Regions from separate parts of the Pseudomonas sp. GL-RE-29 genome, predicted to be linked through region 1. Evidence: riboswitches for the same ligand, from Rfam matches in the RefSeq annotation. Region 1 holds a riboswitch; the other holds the start of a gene.
What was found. Region 1 has a riboswitch for cobalamin ahead of cobO (cob(I)yrinic acid a,c-diamide adenosyltransferase). Riboswitches for the same ligand answer to the same signal wherever they lie in the genome.

Region 1 (7,834 bases):
GGTATCGGCAACGTACAGGTCATTGCCCACGAGGGTCATGCCGAAAGGCGAGTTGAGGTTTTCCAGGAACACCGTGCGGGTTTCTGCGATGCCGTCGTGGTCCTTGTCTCGTAGCAGCGTGATGCGATTCGGGCTTGGTACGCCCGCACCAGCGCGCCCCATGACTTTCTTCATGACCCAGCCCTTGATGCCTTTGCCGTCATCGGGCTTGGGCGGGGCGTTGGTTTCGGCGACCAGCACGTCGCCGTTGGGCAGAACGTATAGCCAGCGCGGGTGATCAAGGCCTTCGGCAAACGCCGCCACTTGCGTGCCGCTGGCGGCAACGGGTTTGGCGCCGTCCGGCCAGCCGATCGCCGGGGCGATGTTTACTGTCGGCATCAGCGTCTTGTTGGGCTCTGGCAATTTGGGTGACGGCCCGGTGCCGTCAGAGACTTGCAGGCTGGAGGTTTCACCGCAAGCGGCGAGCCCTCCGGCGAGCGCGATAACGAGAACGAGCTGGGGCTTGCGCATGCTGACCTTCCCTATGAATGCAGTGACCTGATCAATAGAGAAGTGAGAATGCGCGATGGTTCAACCGTCAGCCGCGCGCTTCCTTGAACAGCACGGCAATACCGGGGTGATAGTTGCCGCCTTCGTTGCGCAACTTGCGATAGGCGTAGGGGAAATACCAGGCCACGGCGCAGGTGTGTTCCTTTTGCAGGTCGTCGACCATGTCCTGCAGTTCTTCCGGGGTGGCGCCATGCTGGGCTTTTTGCGGAGCAACAAACAGGCAGCCGAGTTTCAAGTCGCTGGCGTAGCTGATCTTCCTGGCGTCGCTGGTGACATCGAGTAAAGCCTCGGTCAGGTTCAGGCTGTTGACCCGTGGCCAGCGTTGCGTGGTCTGCAGCCAGGCCTTGGCTTCGGGTGTAGCGATGAACAAATCGGCGCGGCCGTTGCGATCGCCTTCCTCGGTCTGTTTGCGGGTGGGCGATTGTTGCAGGGTGATCATCTCCGCCATCCACGCGGCGGCGGAGAGCAGGCCGAGGTTAGCTTTTTCATCCAGCCAGTAAGGTGTTTCACCGTCGCCGCGCACGGCGTTGTAGCGGTCGATACAGTCAAACCAGCGTTCCAGCGCCGGGCGCAGGAATTCCAGCTTCGGATTGCTGATGATCATGCCTTGCATGGGGCTTACTCTTGTTATTATGTTGGGGGTTGTGGCTCTTTGATATCACTGCTGTGAGTGTCGCACAAGATTGGCGTCAGTTTGTTGATCAACGGCAGTTATTCGCTCGCACGCCCCGTCTTCAATTGACGCTCCACCCCCAACCCTCTAACCTTCGCGGCTTGTTTCAGGTGCTCTGTGGCTTGGGTCGACAGAGTGAAACAGGGAAGCCGGTGAGTGAGCGTTTCAGTCGATGAAACTCCGCGATCCCGGCGCTGCCCCCGCAACGGTAAATGAGTGAAAGGCTGCGCCTTGAGCCACTGTGTCGACGACATGGGAAGGCGCGCAGTCAGGCCAACGCCGCTCATGAGCCCGGAGACCGGCCTGATCCATCCAAGCGGCATCACGGTGGGCGATGCCAGGCTTCTTGCCTTCTATTCTTGTGCCTGCCCGCCGTTATCCAGCCTCAACGGAGAGCTCCCCATGACTGATACCCCTGATCGTGACGAACGTCACCTGGCGCGCATGCTGCGCAAAAAAGCCGTGATCGACGAACGCATCGCCAACTCCCCGAACGAATGCGGCCTGTTGCTGGTGCTGACCGGCAACGGCAAAGGCAAGAGCAGCTCGGCGTTCGGAATGCTCGCCCGCGCGATGGGCCACGGCATGCAGTGCGGTGTGGTGCAGTTCATCAAGGGCCGTAACAGCACAGGCGAAGAGTTGTTCTTCCGACGCTTTCCAGAGCAAGTGCGTTTTCATGTGATGGGCGAGGGCTTCACCTGGGAAACCCAGGATCGTCAGCGTGATATCGCCGCCGCCGAAGCCGCATGGGCGGTCTCGCAGCAACTGCTGCGCGATCCATCCATTGGCCTGGTGGTGCTGGATGAATTGAACATCGCCCTCAAGCACGGCTACCTCGATCTCGATCAGGTACTCAGCGATTTGCAGGCGCGTCCGCCGATGCAGCACGTGGTGGTCACCGGTCGTGGCGCCAAGCCGGAAATGATCGAGCTGGCCGACACCGTCACTGAGATGGGCATGATCAAGCATGCCTTCCAGGCCGGTATCAAAGCGCAAAAAGGCGTCGAGCTGTGAATCAACCTCGTCATTGCCCGGCGGTACTGATTGCCGCGCCGGCGTCCGGCCAGGGCAAGACCACCGTCACCGCCGCGCTGGCCCGGTTGCATCGCAATCAGGGGCGCAAGGTGCGCGTGTTCAAGTGCGGCCCGGATTTTCTCGACCCGATGATTCTCGAGCGCGCCAGCGGTGCGCCGGTGTATCAACTGGACATGTGGATGGTGGGCGAGCAGGAAAGTCGTCGACTGTTATGGGAAGCCGCCGCTGAAGCCGACCTGATTCTGATCGAAGGCGTCATGGGGCTGTTCGACGGCACGCCGTCCAGCGCTGACCTGGCGCGGCACTTTGGCGTACCGGTGCTGGGTGTGATCGACGGCACTGCGATGGCCCAGACTTTTGGCGCACTGGCCTTGGGGCTGGCGCGTTATCAACCGGACTTGCCGTTCGCTGGCGTGTTGGCCAATCGCGTGGGCACCCTGCGTCACGCCCAACTTCTCGAAGGCAGCCTGACCGAAGGCCTGCGTTGGTACGGCGCGTTGTCCCGGGAAACCGGGATCGAATTGCCGAGTCGGCATCTCGGTCTGGTGCAGGCCAGTGAGTTGAACGATCTTGATGTGCGTCTCGATGCGGCGGCCGAAGCGTTGGCCAGCAGTTGCGAGGTTGCGCTGCCGCCCGCCGTCGAATTCGCCGCGCCCGATGTGATCGCCGTCGAACCGTTGCTGGCCGGTGTGCGCATTGCCGTGGCCCGTGACGAAGCGTTTGCCTTTACCTATGGCGCCAGCCTGGACTTGCTGCGGGCGATGGGCGCCGAGTTGTCGTTTTTCTCGCCGATCCGTGATGCTGAGTTGCCGGATGCGGACAGCTTGTATCTGCCGGGCGGATATCCGGAATTGCATCATGTGGCGCTGTCGCAAAACACCGCGATGCTCGACGCGATCCGAGCGCACCATGCGGCTGGCAAGCCGTTGTTGGCCGAGTGCGGCGGCATGCTTTATCTGCTCGATTCGTTGACCGATGTTGAAGGTACTCGCGCGGAATTGGTCGGCTTGCTGGCGGGTGATGCGGTGATGCAAAAGCGTCTGGCTGCATTGGCGTTGCAAGCAGTTGAGCTGCCGGAAGGTTCGTTGCGTGGGCACACCTATCATCATTCGCTGACCACGACTGAGCTTGAGCCGATTGCTCGGGGCTTGAGCCCTAATGGCGGGCGCGGGGCGGAGGCGGTTTATCGTGAGGGGCGGATGACCGCTTCTTACGTGCACTTTTATTTTCCGTCCAATCCATCGGCGATTGCCGCGTTGTTTGCGCCAGACCCTGAAACCGCTATCGCTGGCAAGCCAGCTCCCACAGTGGGCGGTGTGATCCCTGAAGAAATGCAATCCCTTGTGGGAGCTGGCTTGCCAGCGAAGAGGCCATGACGGACAACGCATTTTCCGAAGCCGAGCGCGCAGCGGTCTACCGAGCCATCGGCGAACGTCGCGACATGCGCCACTTCAGCGGCGGTACGGTCGAGCCTGAATTGTTGCGCCGACTGCTCGAAGCCGCGCATCAAGCACCCAGTGTTGGCTTGATGCAGCCCTGGCGTTTCATCCGCATCAGCGACCGCACCCTGCGCGGCAAGATCCAGGCTCTGGTGGAAGAAGAGCGCATCCGCACCGCCGAAGCCCTCGGCGAGCGCACCGACGAATTCATGCAGCTCAAGGTCGAAGGCATTAACGATTGTGCCGAAGTGTTGGTGGCGGCGCTGATGGAGGATCGCGAACAGCATATTTTCGGTCGTCGCACCTTGCCGGAGATGGACTTGGCGTCGTTGTCCTGCGCGATCCAGAACCTCTGGCTGGCGTCCCGGGCCGAAGGGTTGGGAATGGGTTGGGTTTCGCTGTTCGAACCGCAAGCCCTGGCCGATTTGCTCGGTCTGCCATCCGGCGCCAAACCGTTGGCCGTTCTGTGCCTAGGGCCGGTGAAAGCATTTTATCCAGCACCGATGCTGGTCCTCGAAGGCTGGGCGCAGGCGCGTCCGCTCGGTGAACTGTTGTATGAGAATTATTGGGGAGTGCGTCCATGAGTGTGGCGTTGTTGAGTGTCGCCGCCGTGGCGCTGGATGCGCTGCTGGGTGAACCCAAGCGCTGGCATCCGCTGGTGGCGTTCGGCCGATTTGCCGAGCGCATCGAGCAACGATTCAACGGGGGGGGGCGCGGCTGGCGCAGTCACGGAGTCACCGCGTGGGTGATGGCGGTGGTGCCGCTGACCTTACTGGCCACGGCGTTTTCCTGGGCGCCTTATGTTGGCTGGATCGTCGAGATTCTCGCGCTGTATTGCGCCCTCGGCATGCGCAGCCTCGGTGAACACGTCGAGCCGGTGGCGAAAGCCCTGCGCAGCGATGATCTTGATGAAGCACGCAAACGCGTGAGCTATCTGGTCAGCCGTAAAACCAGTGAGCTGGACAAAACCGAAGTCGCCCGCGCCGCCACCGAATCGGTGCTGGAGAACGGTAGCGACGCGGTGTTCGCCGCATTGTTCTGGTTTGCCGTGGCCGGTGCGCCGGGCGTAGTTCTCTACCGATTGAGCAATACGCTGGATGCGATGTGGGGTTATCGCAACGAACGCTTCGAGCGTTTCGGTTGGGCGGCCGCGAAGATCGACGACGTGCTCAATTACATTCCTGCGCGGTTGGTGGCGTTGACTTACGCGCTGCTGGGCAAAACCCGCTTGGCGCTCAAATGCTGGCGTACACAGGGACCGACCTGGGACAGCCCGAACGCCGGCCCGGTGATGGCGGCGGGTGCCGGTGCACTGGGCGTCGAGCTGGGTGGGCCAGCGATTTATCACGGTGAACTGCATGTACGTCCACAACTGGGTGAAGGCGTGCCAGCGGACGCCGACTCCATTGATCGTGGCTGGCAATTGGTCCAGCGCGGCGTATGGTTATGGCTGCTGATTCTCTGCGTGGGGGCTGAATTTTATGCTTGAGCACGGTGGACGGTTGCGCAAGGCCGCGCTCGAATACGGCATCGAGGAAGCCGATTGGCTTGACCTGTCCAGCGGCCTCGCGCCCTGGCCGTTTGCGCTTCCGGATATCCCGCTGCGGGCCTGGGCGCGCTTGCCGGAAACCGATGACGGACTGGAGCAGGCCGCCTGCGATTACTACGGCACGCTGCAAGCATTGCCGGTGGCCGGTTCGCAAATGGCCATCCAGTTGCTCCCGCGTTTGCGCCGGGCGGGCAAGGTCGGCGTGCTGTCGCCGTGTTACGCCGAGCATGCCGAAGCCTGGCGCCGCAATGGCTATATCGTGCGCGAAGTGCTGGAGCAGGAGGTCGACTTCTATATCGACAGCTTCGATGTGCTGGTGGTGGTCAACCCGAACAATCCCACCGGCCTGAATCTGCCCCCCTCGCGATTGCTTGAATGGCATGCGCGACTGGCTCAGCGCGGAGGCTGGCTGGTGGTCGACGAGGCCTTCATGGACAACACCCCGCAACTCAGTGTGGCGCCGTTTGCCCATCAGGTCGGTTTGATCGTGCTGCGTTCGTTCGGCAAGTTTTTTGGTCTGGCCGGTGTACGCCTCGGCTTTGTGCTGGCCGAGCGCAAGTTGCTCAAGTTGCTCGCCGAGCAAGTGGGGCCATGGGCGGTCAGCGGCCCCACCCGGGTTCTGGGGCAAGCCTGCCTGCGCGATACCGAAGGGCAGGCACAGCAACGCGTCCGCGCCGAAGAGGCCAGCGCGCGCCTGGCGTCGTTGCTGGAACAATACGGTTTCAAACCCCAGGGCGGTTGCGCATTGTTTCACTGGTTGATCACCGAGCGCGCCGAGGCGTTGCACGAGTTCATGGCCCGGCGCGGCATTCTGCTGCGGTTGTTCACGCAGAACAGCAGCCTGCGTTTCGGCTTGCCTGGCGATGAAGCTGACTGGACGCGCCTGACCTTCGCACTCGACGCCTTTACCAAGGAAAACCCATGACCACGTTGATGGTGCAAGGCACCACCTCCGACGCCGGTAAAAGTACGCTGGTGACGGCACTGTGCCGCTGGGTCACCCGCCAAGGCGTCAGCGTGGTGCCGTTCAAACCGCAGAACATGGCGCTCAACAGCGCGGTGACGGCCGACGGTGGCGAGATCGGCCGTGCGCAAGCGGTGCAGGCCCAAGCCGCTTTCCTTGAACCGCACACCGACATGAACCCGGTGCTGCTCAAGCCCAACAGCGATACCGGCGCCCAGGTCATCATTCACGGGCGTGCCGTCACGACCATGAACGCCGTGGCCTACCACGACTACAAAACCATCGCCATGCAAGCGGTACTGGCCTCCCACGAACGGTTGAGTGCGGCGTATCCGGTGGTGATGGTGGAAGGCGCGGGCTCGCCGGCGGAGATCAATCTTCGCGCCGGCGACATCGCCAACATGGGCTTCGCCGAAGCGGTGGATTGCCCGGTGGTGCTGATCGCCGACATCAATCGTGGCGGGGTGTTCGCGCATCTGGTGGGCACATTGGAGCTGCTGTCGCCGAGCGAACAGGCGCGGGTCAAAGGCTTCATCATCAACCGTTTTCGCGGTGACATCGCCTTGCTCCAACCCGGTCTTGACTGGTTGGAGGAGCGCACCGGCAAACCGGTGATCGGCGTGTTGCCCTACGTGATGGATCTGCACCTGGAGGCCGAGGACGGCATCGATCAGCGCCAGACCGACAAGGCCGATCAGGTGTTGAAAGTGGTGGTGCCGGTGCTGCCGCGCATCAGCAACCACACCGATTTCGATCCGCTGCGTCTGCATCCGCAAGTGGACCTGCAATTCATCGGCCCTGGCCAGGCGATTCCACCCGCCGACCTGATCATTCTTCCCGGTTCGAAAAGCGTGCGCAGCGATCTCGCGTATCTGCGCGCCAACGGCTGGGATAAAGCGATCTCCCGGCATTTGCGCTACGGCGGAAAGGTGCTCGGTATCTGCGGCGGCCTGCAGATGCTCGGCGAACACGTGCACGATCCGCTGGGGCTCGAAGGCGCGCCGGGGTCGAGCGCGGGGTTAGCGCTGTTGGCGTTTGAAACGCAGTTGGAAGAAGAGAAGCAGCTGCGCAATGTGCGCGGGCGTCTGGCGTTGGAAGATGCTGAAGTCAGTGGCTATGAAATCCATGCCGGCGTTACCACCGGAGCGGCATTGGAAAACGCTGCCGTGCAACTGGAAGACGGTCGTTGCGATGGTGCGCAAAGTGTCGATGGGCAGATATTCGGCACTTACCTGCACGGCCTCTTTGAATCCCCGGCGGCGTGCAGTGCATTGTTGCGTTGGGCGGGTTTGCGGGATGTGCAGGATGTGGATTACCACGGGTTGCGCGAGCGTGATATCGAACGCTTGGCGGACTTGGTGGAGAAGCATTTGGATACTTCACTGCTGCGTGAGCTCTGCGGGATTTGAGTTGGATGTCCCGGCCCCATCGCGGGCAAGCCCGCTCCCACAGTGGATTTAGTTTGAACATGACTTTTGAGTACACCTGCGAACCCTGTGGGAGCGGGCTTGCCCGCGATGAGTCCAGCTGTGTCACCGAAGATTTAAGGAATGACCCATGCTCCAACTGATCCTCGGCGGCGCCCGCTCCGGCAAAAGTCGCCTGGCTGAAAAACTGGCTTCAGA
Region 2 (7,834 bases), on a different contig from region 1:
GCCACGGCTATCGGCAGCGGGTTGAGGCCCGCCGCTAGCAGACGCTGGCAAAAAACATCGATGAATGCGGTGTTCGCCGCCTGTAAATGCGAACGGTAAAACAGCACCGCCGCCACTGGTTGACCGGCCTGCCATTCGGCTTGCCAATCACTCAGTTGTGCGGGGCTTTTTTGCGGGTGGTAAATCGCCGTGCGCGGCAGGGTTTGCGGCTCGGACCAGGCGTAGTCACGAGCCAACCAGCGATTGGCCAGGCAGCGAAAAAAATCGAGGGCATTGCCCATGCCACCCTGGCGCAGAAACTGCCAGAGCCGGTCGCGATCTTCGGCGACCACGGTACTGAGATCGCTGAGTTCCGGGTCCGGGCGATCATCACCCGGCACCAGAATCAGCTGCACACCGCGCTGCGACAACTCCACCAGCCGCTCGACGCCGTAACGCCAATAGGCAATGCCGCCGTGCAGCGAAATGAGGATGACCTTGGCGTGGCGCAGCACTTCGTCGACGTACAAATCGACCGACGCATGATTCTGCACCTGCATCGGGTTGGCCAGGCGCACGCTCGGGTAATCCTCGGGCAACTGCTGCGCCGCTTCGGCGAGCAGCGCCAGGCTGGAGTCGCCGCTGCACAGGATCACCAGCTCGGCGGGGGTTTGTCCAAGGTCGGCAATGTTGTCATCCGACACGAAACCGCCGGGCTGGGTCCTGAGCAGGTGCATGGCTTACACGCTGAGCGCGGCGCGCAATTGCGCTTCGAGCAACGCGGCATCCAGTGCCTGGCCGATCAACACCAGACGTGTGGTGCGTGCTTCTTCAGCGCCCCATTGACGATCAAAGTGTTTGTCGAAACGCGTGCCCACACCCTGGATCAGCAGGCGCATCGGCTTGTTCGGAATGGCGGCGAAGCCTTTGACGCGCAGGATGCCGTGCTGGACCACCAGTTGGGTCAGCGCGTCCATCAGCAGGCTTTCGTCGCAGGCCGGCAATTCGATGGAGATGGAGTCGAAGGCGTCGTGATCGTGGTCGTCATGATCGTCATCGTCGTGGTGGTGATCGTGGTGGCTGTGACGGCTGTCGATGTGTTCTTCGGAGCCGGCACCGAGACCGATCAGCACGTCCAGTGGCAGTCGACCGCTGCTGGCTTCGATGACTTTCACCGCTGGCGGCAGTTCTTCGGCGACTTCCAGACGTACGCGGGCGAGGTCTTCCGGGCTGATCAGGTCGGCCTTGTTGAGGATCACCAGGTCGGCGCTGGACAGTTGGTCGGCGAACAGTTCGTGCAGTGGCGATTCGTGGTCCAGGTTCGGGTCGAGTTTGCGCTGGGCGTCGACCTGATCCGGGAATGCGGCGAAGGTGCCGGCCGCGACAGCCGGGCTGTCGACCACGGTGATCACTGCGTCAACGGTGCAGGCGCTGCGGATTTCTGGCCACTGGAAGGCTTGGACCAGTGGTTTTGGCAGGGCCAGACCGGACGTTTCGATCAGGATGTGGTCAAGGTCGCCGCGACGGGCCACCAGTTCGCGCATCACCGGGAAGAACTCTTCCTGAACGGTGCAGCACAGGCAGCCGTTGGCCAGTTCGTACACACGGCCGTTGGCTTCTTCTTCGGTGCAACCGATCGAGCACTGCTTGAGGATTTCGCCGTCGATGCCCAGCTCGCCGAACTCGTTGACGATCACCGCGATGCGACGGCCCTGGGCGTTGTCGAGCATGTGCCGCAGCAAGGTGGTTTTGCCCGAGCCGAGGAAGCCGGTAACGATGGTGACGGGGAGTTTGGCCAGTGTTTTCATCGGATGCCCTTTGGCAAGGTGGCGGGCATACGGGACGAGAACCGGCCACGCACAAGCGCGCCAGGAGCGTTCGCCACCGGATCACCCCGCCCGGTTGTAGTGAGAATCTGTATCGAGGCAGGTCTCCTGGCTGACGGTGTGCCAGTCGCTCGACTGGCGTTTGCTGCGCCTTCCCGCGGGCTCAAGGGTTGAGCGTGCAGTGGCGTGGCAGCGAACATCACCGTTCACAGTTGCGGGGGCAGCCGCGGCATTGACCGCGTTCCCTTCTTAGCTTCGACAAACGCCGAAGAACCTCGAAAGCGCAAGGCTACGCATCGTATTGGGGCGGGTCAATGTTCATGGGAAGAATGCGATCACCTGTGGCGAGGGAGCTTGCTCCCGCTCGGCGGCGAAGCCGTCGTAATACCTGCTGACGAGGTATTCCAGAAAGAATGCCGGGGGTCGCTTCGCAACCCAGCGGGAGCAAGCTCCCTCGCCACAGGGGGTGTGGTACCTCAAACGAGAACCCTTGCCAATTGACGCCCGGCCCTCGCCCATGCTCTCCTACGCACCTTGTTACGGGTGCCCTTCACAGGGTGAAACGGGAAACCGGTGAATCATGTGCTTTACTCAAAGCCATGTCAGTCCGGTGCTGCCCCCGCAACGGTAAGCGAGCGAAGCGTCAGATCCACTGTGCCATTGCTGCATGGGAAGGTGATGCTTGCAGGTCAAGGCTAACGCCTGCGCCCCTCGTGAGCCCGGAGACCGGCCCGCAACACAAAGTGACCAACACGGTCTCTGAATCAACAAACCCGCGGTGGGCGGGCGCTGTTCGAACCTCTGCGCGCGCGGTCGTGCGGGGTTCTGCTTGCGCTCTTGTTCCCCCGCTGACAGCACAAAGGGAAGCGCCATGTCGATCATCAGCAGCACCGGCCACAGCACCACCGCCAGCACTACCACTACCCTGACTCAACGCCTGACCGCCGCCGTTTGCGCGTCGATCCTCGGCGCGTGCCTGGTGTATTTCGCCGGTTTCTCGCACATCGAAGCAGTCCACAACGCTGCTCACGATACGCGCCACAGTGCCGCGTTCCCGTGCCATTGAGACCTGCCGACATGATCAAGCGTATTGCGCAAACCGCAGGTTTCTCGGGCTTGCTGGCCGCCCTGCTGCTCACCCTGCTGCAAAGTTTCTGGGTGTCTCCGCTGATTTCGCAGGCCGAAACCTACGAAAAATCCGAACCCGCCGCCGTTGAAGTCCACGAACACGCCGCTGGCGTCGCTGCCCACACCCACGATGCCGAAGCCTGGGCGCCGGAAGACGGCTGGCAGCGCGTGCTGTCGACCACCGGCGGCAACCTGGTGGTGGCTGTCGGTTTCGCCCTGATGCTCGCCGGCCTCTACACGTTGCGCGCTCCGACCAAAACCTCTCAGGGTCTGCTCTGGGGCCTGGCCGGTTACGCCACCTTCGTGTTGGCACCGACACTTGGTCTGCCGCCTGAGCTGCCGGGCACCGCGGCTGCCGATCTGGCACAGCGGCAAATCTGGTGGATCGGCACGGCGGCCTCCACGGCGGTCGGCATTGCGTTGATCGTATTCAGCCGTCACTGGCTGATGAAGATCCTCGGCGTGGCCATCCTCGCCGTTCCCCATGTGATTGGCGCACCGCAACCGGAAGTGCACTCGATGCTCGCCCCGCAAGCCCTGGAAACTCAATTCAAAATCGCTTCGCAGTTGACCAACGTGGCGTTCTGGCTGGCCCTGGGCCTGGTCAGCGCCTGGTTGTTCCGCCGCAAAAGCGATGGTCAATACCACGCATGACAACTGTCAGCACAGCGCCGACCCTGGTGCTCGGCCTGGGTTGCCAACGGGGCTGTCCCGTCAGCACGCTGCGGGCGTTGCTCGATCAGGCGCTGCAAGCCCACCAGATCGAAATTCACCAGGTCAAAGCGCTGGCGAGTATCGATTTAAAGCGTAACGAACCCGCCCTGATCGAACTGGCCGAGCAGCTTGGATTGCAGGTGATGTATTTCAGCAGTGAGCAACTGGCCGGTTACCAAACCCAACTCAGCCATCATTCGGACATCGCGTTCGAACGCACCGGATGCTACGGCGTGGCGGAAAGTGCCGCTCTGGCCCTGGCCGAACAACTGGCCAACGCCCCGGCCAAACTGCTCATCCCGCGACAAAAATACGCGCAGGCCACCCTCGCATTGGCAGGCGCCGCGTAAAATCCCCGATAATCCCCGCACTCGATCATGAGCAACCTTCATCTGAAGCCTTGCCCAGACCCTTTTTCCCACAGGAACCGACGATGACCGTCTACTTCATTGGCGCAGGTCCCGGCGACCCGGAACTGATCACCGTCAAAGGCCAACGGCTGATTCGCAGCTGCCCGGTGATCATCTATGCCGGCTCGCTGGTGCCCGCCGCCGTGCTCGAAGGCCATCGCGCCGAACAGGTGATCAACAGCGCTGAACTGCACCTTGAACAGATCATCGAACTGATCAAGACCGCCCACGGCAACGGCCAGGACGTGGCGCGAGTACATTCCGGCGATCCGAGCCTGTATGGCGCCATCGGCGAGCAGATTCGCTACCTGCGCGAACTCGGTATTGCGTTTGAAATCATTCCCGGTGTGACCGCGACGGCGGCCTGCGCGGCGCTGTTGGGCGCGGAGCTGACGTTGCCGGACGTGTCGCAGAGCGTGATCCTGACCCGCTACGCCGACAAAACCGCGATGCCGGCAGGCGAAGAGCTAGGCAGCCTGGCGCAGCACGGGGCGACCATGGCGATTCATTTGGGGGTCAATCATCTGGAGAAAATCCTCGCCGAATTGCGGCCGCATTACGGCGCGGATTGCCCGATTGCGGTGATTCATCGGGCGACATGGCCGGATCAGGATTGGGTGGTGGGGACACTTGAGGACATTGCCGAGAAGGTTGCAGCCAAGGGGTTTCGGCGTACGGCGTTGATTCTGGTGGGTCGGGTGTTGGGCAGTGATCAGTTCAGTGAGTCATCGCTGTATCGTGCGGGGCATGCGCATCTTTATCGGCCATAGTCAGCCCTGTAGGAGCTGCCGAAGGCTGCGATCTTTTGATCTTAAAGAATCAAGATCAAAAGATCGCAGCCTTCGGCAGCTCCTACAAGGGCTAAGCGATCTCCCATAAAAAAACGGCACTCACGGGTGCCGTTTTTTTATGTTCGCAGCGAACGCCTTAGTAGTAAGCGTTTTCTTTCTGCGTGTGGTCGGTCACGTCACGTACACCCTTCAATTCGGGAATACGCTCGAGCAAGGTGCGCTCGATGCCTTCCTTCAGGGTAACGTCTGCCTGGCCGCAGCCCTGGCAACCGCCGCCGAACTGCAGAACGGCAATGCCGTCTTCGACCACATCGATCAGGCTGACCTGACCGCCGTGGCTGGCCAGCCCCGGATTGATCTCGGTTTGCAGGTAGTAGTTGATGCGCTCGTTGACCGGGCTGTCGGCGTTGACCATCGGCACTTTTGCGTTTGGCGCCTTGATGGTCAGCTGGCCGCCCATGCGGTCGGTGGCGTAGTCGACGACCGCGTCATCCAGGAAAGCTTCGCTGAAATGGTCGATGTACGCGGTGAAGCTTTTAAGCCCCAGCGCGGTGTCTTCAGGTTTCTCTTCGCCCGGCTTGCAATAGGCAATGCAGGTTTCGGCGTACTGGGTGCCAGGCTGGGTGATGAAGACGCGGATGCCGATGCCCGGGGTGTTCTGCTTGGAGAGCAGATCAGCCAGGTAATCGTGGGCGGCGTCGGTAATGGTAATAGCGGTCATGGAAACTCCTCGCAGGCTTGGGCGCAGTTTACGCCAATCATCGCCGCGGACAAAGTCCTAGTATTTTTGTCGGGAAAGATTCCGACGATCCCCTTGTAGGAGCTGCCGCAGGCTGCGATCTTTTGATCTTGTTTTTTAAGATCAAAAGATCGCAGCCTGCGGCAGCTCCTACAGGGGTAGCGTGATTAGAGGTTCTCGTAGCGATTCATGTCGAGCACGCCCTCTTCCACCGGATCGGTTTCGTGGATATAGCGGCTCAGGTCATGGAAATACTGCCAGAACTGCGGATGGCTGCGCCGGACGCCCCAGCGTTCGACGATTTTCTCGAAACGGTTCGCATCCTTGGCGTTTTCCATCGCGTCGACAAAATCAGGCACTTGATCGGCGGGGATATTGAACATGAAGTTCGGGTAACTGCTGAGAACCCCAGGGAAAATGGTGACCGTATCGAGGCCCGGCTGATACCGCATCGACTCGCCGACCAGGAACGCCACATTGCTGTGCGCGCGATTGCGCAACAGGCTGTAGACCACACGCTTGCCGCTCGCGGTTTCTATGCGCAGCATGGTCGCTTCCGGCAATTGATCGATGACCTTGAGTCCAGCCGCCGGACGCGACGTCAGGCGGCTCAAGGCCTGTTCGGCTGCTTGCAAGTCCGGGTCGATGTTCGGACGCGAGCAATAGGCGCCGTCGCAGCGGTTGATCGGATCAGGCTTGGCGTTCAGGTCGCCGTAACGCGCCAGCAGCTGCAGGGCGAAGTCGCGCTTGGGGTCCTTTTCATTGAGCTTCAGCGCGGTCGGCGTGTCGTCGTCGATGGACTCGTAGTCCAGCCACATCTTGAATTTTCCGCCGTCCTGGTACCAGTCATCCAGGTAACCCTCGCGAGAATCCGCCGGCATCAGGCGCAGGAAGTTCTGCTCGGCGCCGTTGCGGATCAGGTCGAAATACAAGCGCGTCTGGGCCTGATGGGAAACGTTGCCGAACACATCAAAGTTGACCGCCAATTGGTAATACGTACGTTCCAGCAGAGGGAAGTCGAACAGCCACATCGTTTGCGGCACGTCGCCGATCAGACCCTTGGTCACGACGGCGCTGTCGAAATGCCTGAAGATGCTCAGCAGTGCGTTGTCGTTACCGGCCCACAGGCTCGACCAACTCGGTGGCGGCAAATCGGCGTAGCTGTCCCGACGCAGGGCTTCGTATTCGTTACGTTTGTCGCGGTAGTCGTGCCACAGGGTCAGGACACTGCCAACGTCGTCGTTCTGCCCCGGCATCGCCAGCAATGGCGTGGCCTGGCCGCGATAGTTCGGGTCGGTGATGTAAAGGTCATGCTCCGGCGCCTGGAACAGCGCCCAGAAGTTATCGCGAATCACGTCGGTGGCGATCTGCCCCCGGCAAACCGGGCCGCGAATAAAGGTGCGCACGAAATATTCGGCATTATCGAGCATGAACTGGTAACGCGCCTGGGCCGGAATCGCTTCGAAGGTGGTGAATGGATTGGCCCGGCGTTCCGGACCGTAGCCCGGCAAGGCGTCGACCTGCCAGTTGCCGCTGTAAAAGAGGCTCTTGACCCGGGCCATCTTCGCCGCGCTCAGCGGGTAAGTAATGTGGGTCTTGTGCACGATCACGCCCTGCACTGGCCACAAGCGGTAATACACCTGAGTGCCGGGGTCGTCATTCGGCCGACGGGTGTTGATCAAGTCGATGGGTTGACCGGTCGGGGTTCGCGATCGTACCCACTGGAAAAAATGCCCCGGCTCACCGTCCTTGAAATAGACGTGCGCGAGAAACCAGTGCTCGAACAGCCAGCGCCCTACCAGACTCTCTCGGGCGCCCGGTGCGTTGAGCAGGTTTTCCCACTGCACCACTTGCAACGCTTCCTTCGCGCTCGGCACCAAGCCCTGCTCATCGATCGGCGCACCGGAAGCCAGCCAGCGTTGCAGCGTCTGGTATTGCTGATCCGTCAGGCCGGTGACCGCCAGCGGCATGCCTTGTTTCGGGTGAGAACTGGCGTAGCCGTCGAACTCCGCCGGCATGGCGCACATGTTTTCGCGGTTCAGGCCCAGCACGATGTCTTCGGGCAATTTGGCATTGGGTTGCAGCGGAGTTTGATGACCCAGTTCCAGCATGCGCGCCATCAACGCGGCTTGGCTGCCCTGGGCATCGAGCACTGAGTAAAAGCCCTTCTGCTGCCAGGCGCGTTTGCCGAAAGCGTCATAAAACAACCGGGTCGGCGCGCCGGCCTTGCGTCGATCGCCGTCGTAG

Region 2: it holds a riboswitch for cobalamin, as region 1 does, so the genes downstream of both, cobW (cobalamin biosynthesis protein CobW) here and cobO (cob(I)yrinic acid a,c-diamide adenosyltransferase) in region 1, are expected to answer to the same signal.

What each region holds. Positions count from the first base shown of each region.
Region 1 is NZ_JAGYGD010000006.1:27,043-34,876, reverse strand. Features, by position in the region: gene KGB21_RS07275 (PQQ-dependent sugar dehydrogenase) at 1-510, opposite strand, end outside; gene KGB21_RS07270 (hypothetical protein) at 578-1,162, opposite strand; cobalamin riboswitch at 1,314-1,544, shown strand; gene cobO (cob(I)yrinic acid a,c-diamide adenosyltransferase) at 1,625-2,236, shown strand; gene KGB21_RS07260 (cobyrinate a,c-diamide synthase) at 2,233-3,633, shown strand; gene bluB (5,6-dimethylbenzimidazole synthase) at 3,630-4,280, shown strand; gene cbiB (adenosylcobinamide-phosphate synthase CbiB) at 4,277-5,185, shown strand; gene cobD (threonine-phosphate decarboxylase CobD) at 5,178-6,170, shown strand; gene KGB21_RS07240 (cobyric acid synthase) at 6,167-7,618, shown strand; gene cobU (bifunctional adenosylcobinamide kinase/adenosylcobinamide-phosphate guanylyltransferase) at 7,767-7,834, shown strand, end outside.
Region 2 is NZ_JAGYGD010000005.1:87,529-95,362, forward strand. Features, by position in the region: gene cobN (cobaltochelatase subunit CobN) at 1-716, opposite strand, end outside; gene cobW (cobalamin biosynthesis protein CobW) at 720-1,787, opposite strand; cobalamin riboswitch at 1,886-2,098, opposite strand; cobalamin riboswitch at 2,330-2,555, shown strand; gene KGB21_RS06560 (CbtB domain-containing protein) at 2,677-2,871, shown strand; gene KGB21_RS06565 (CbtA family protein) at 2,883-3,587, shown strand; gene KGB21_RS06570 (cobalamin biosynthesis protein) at 3,584-3,997, shown strand; gene cobM (precorrin-4 C(11)-methyltransferase) at 4,081-4,827, shown strand; gene nfuA (Fe-S biogenesis protein NfuA) at 4,985-5,569, opposite strand; gene KGB21_RS06585 (fatty acid cis/trans isomerase) at 5,755-7,834, opposite strand, start outside.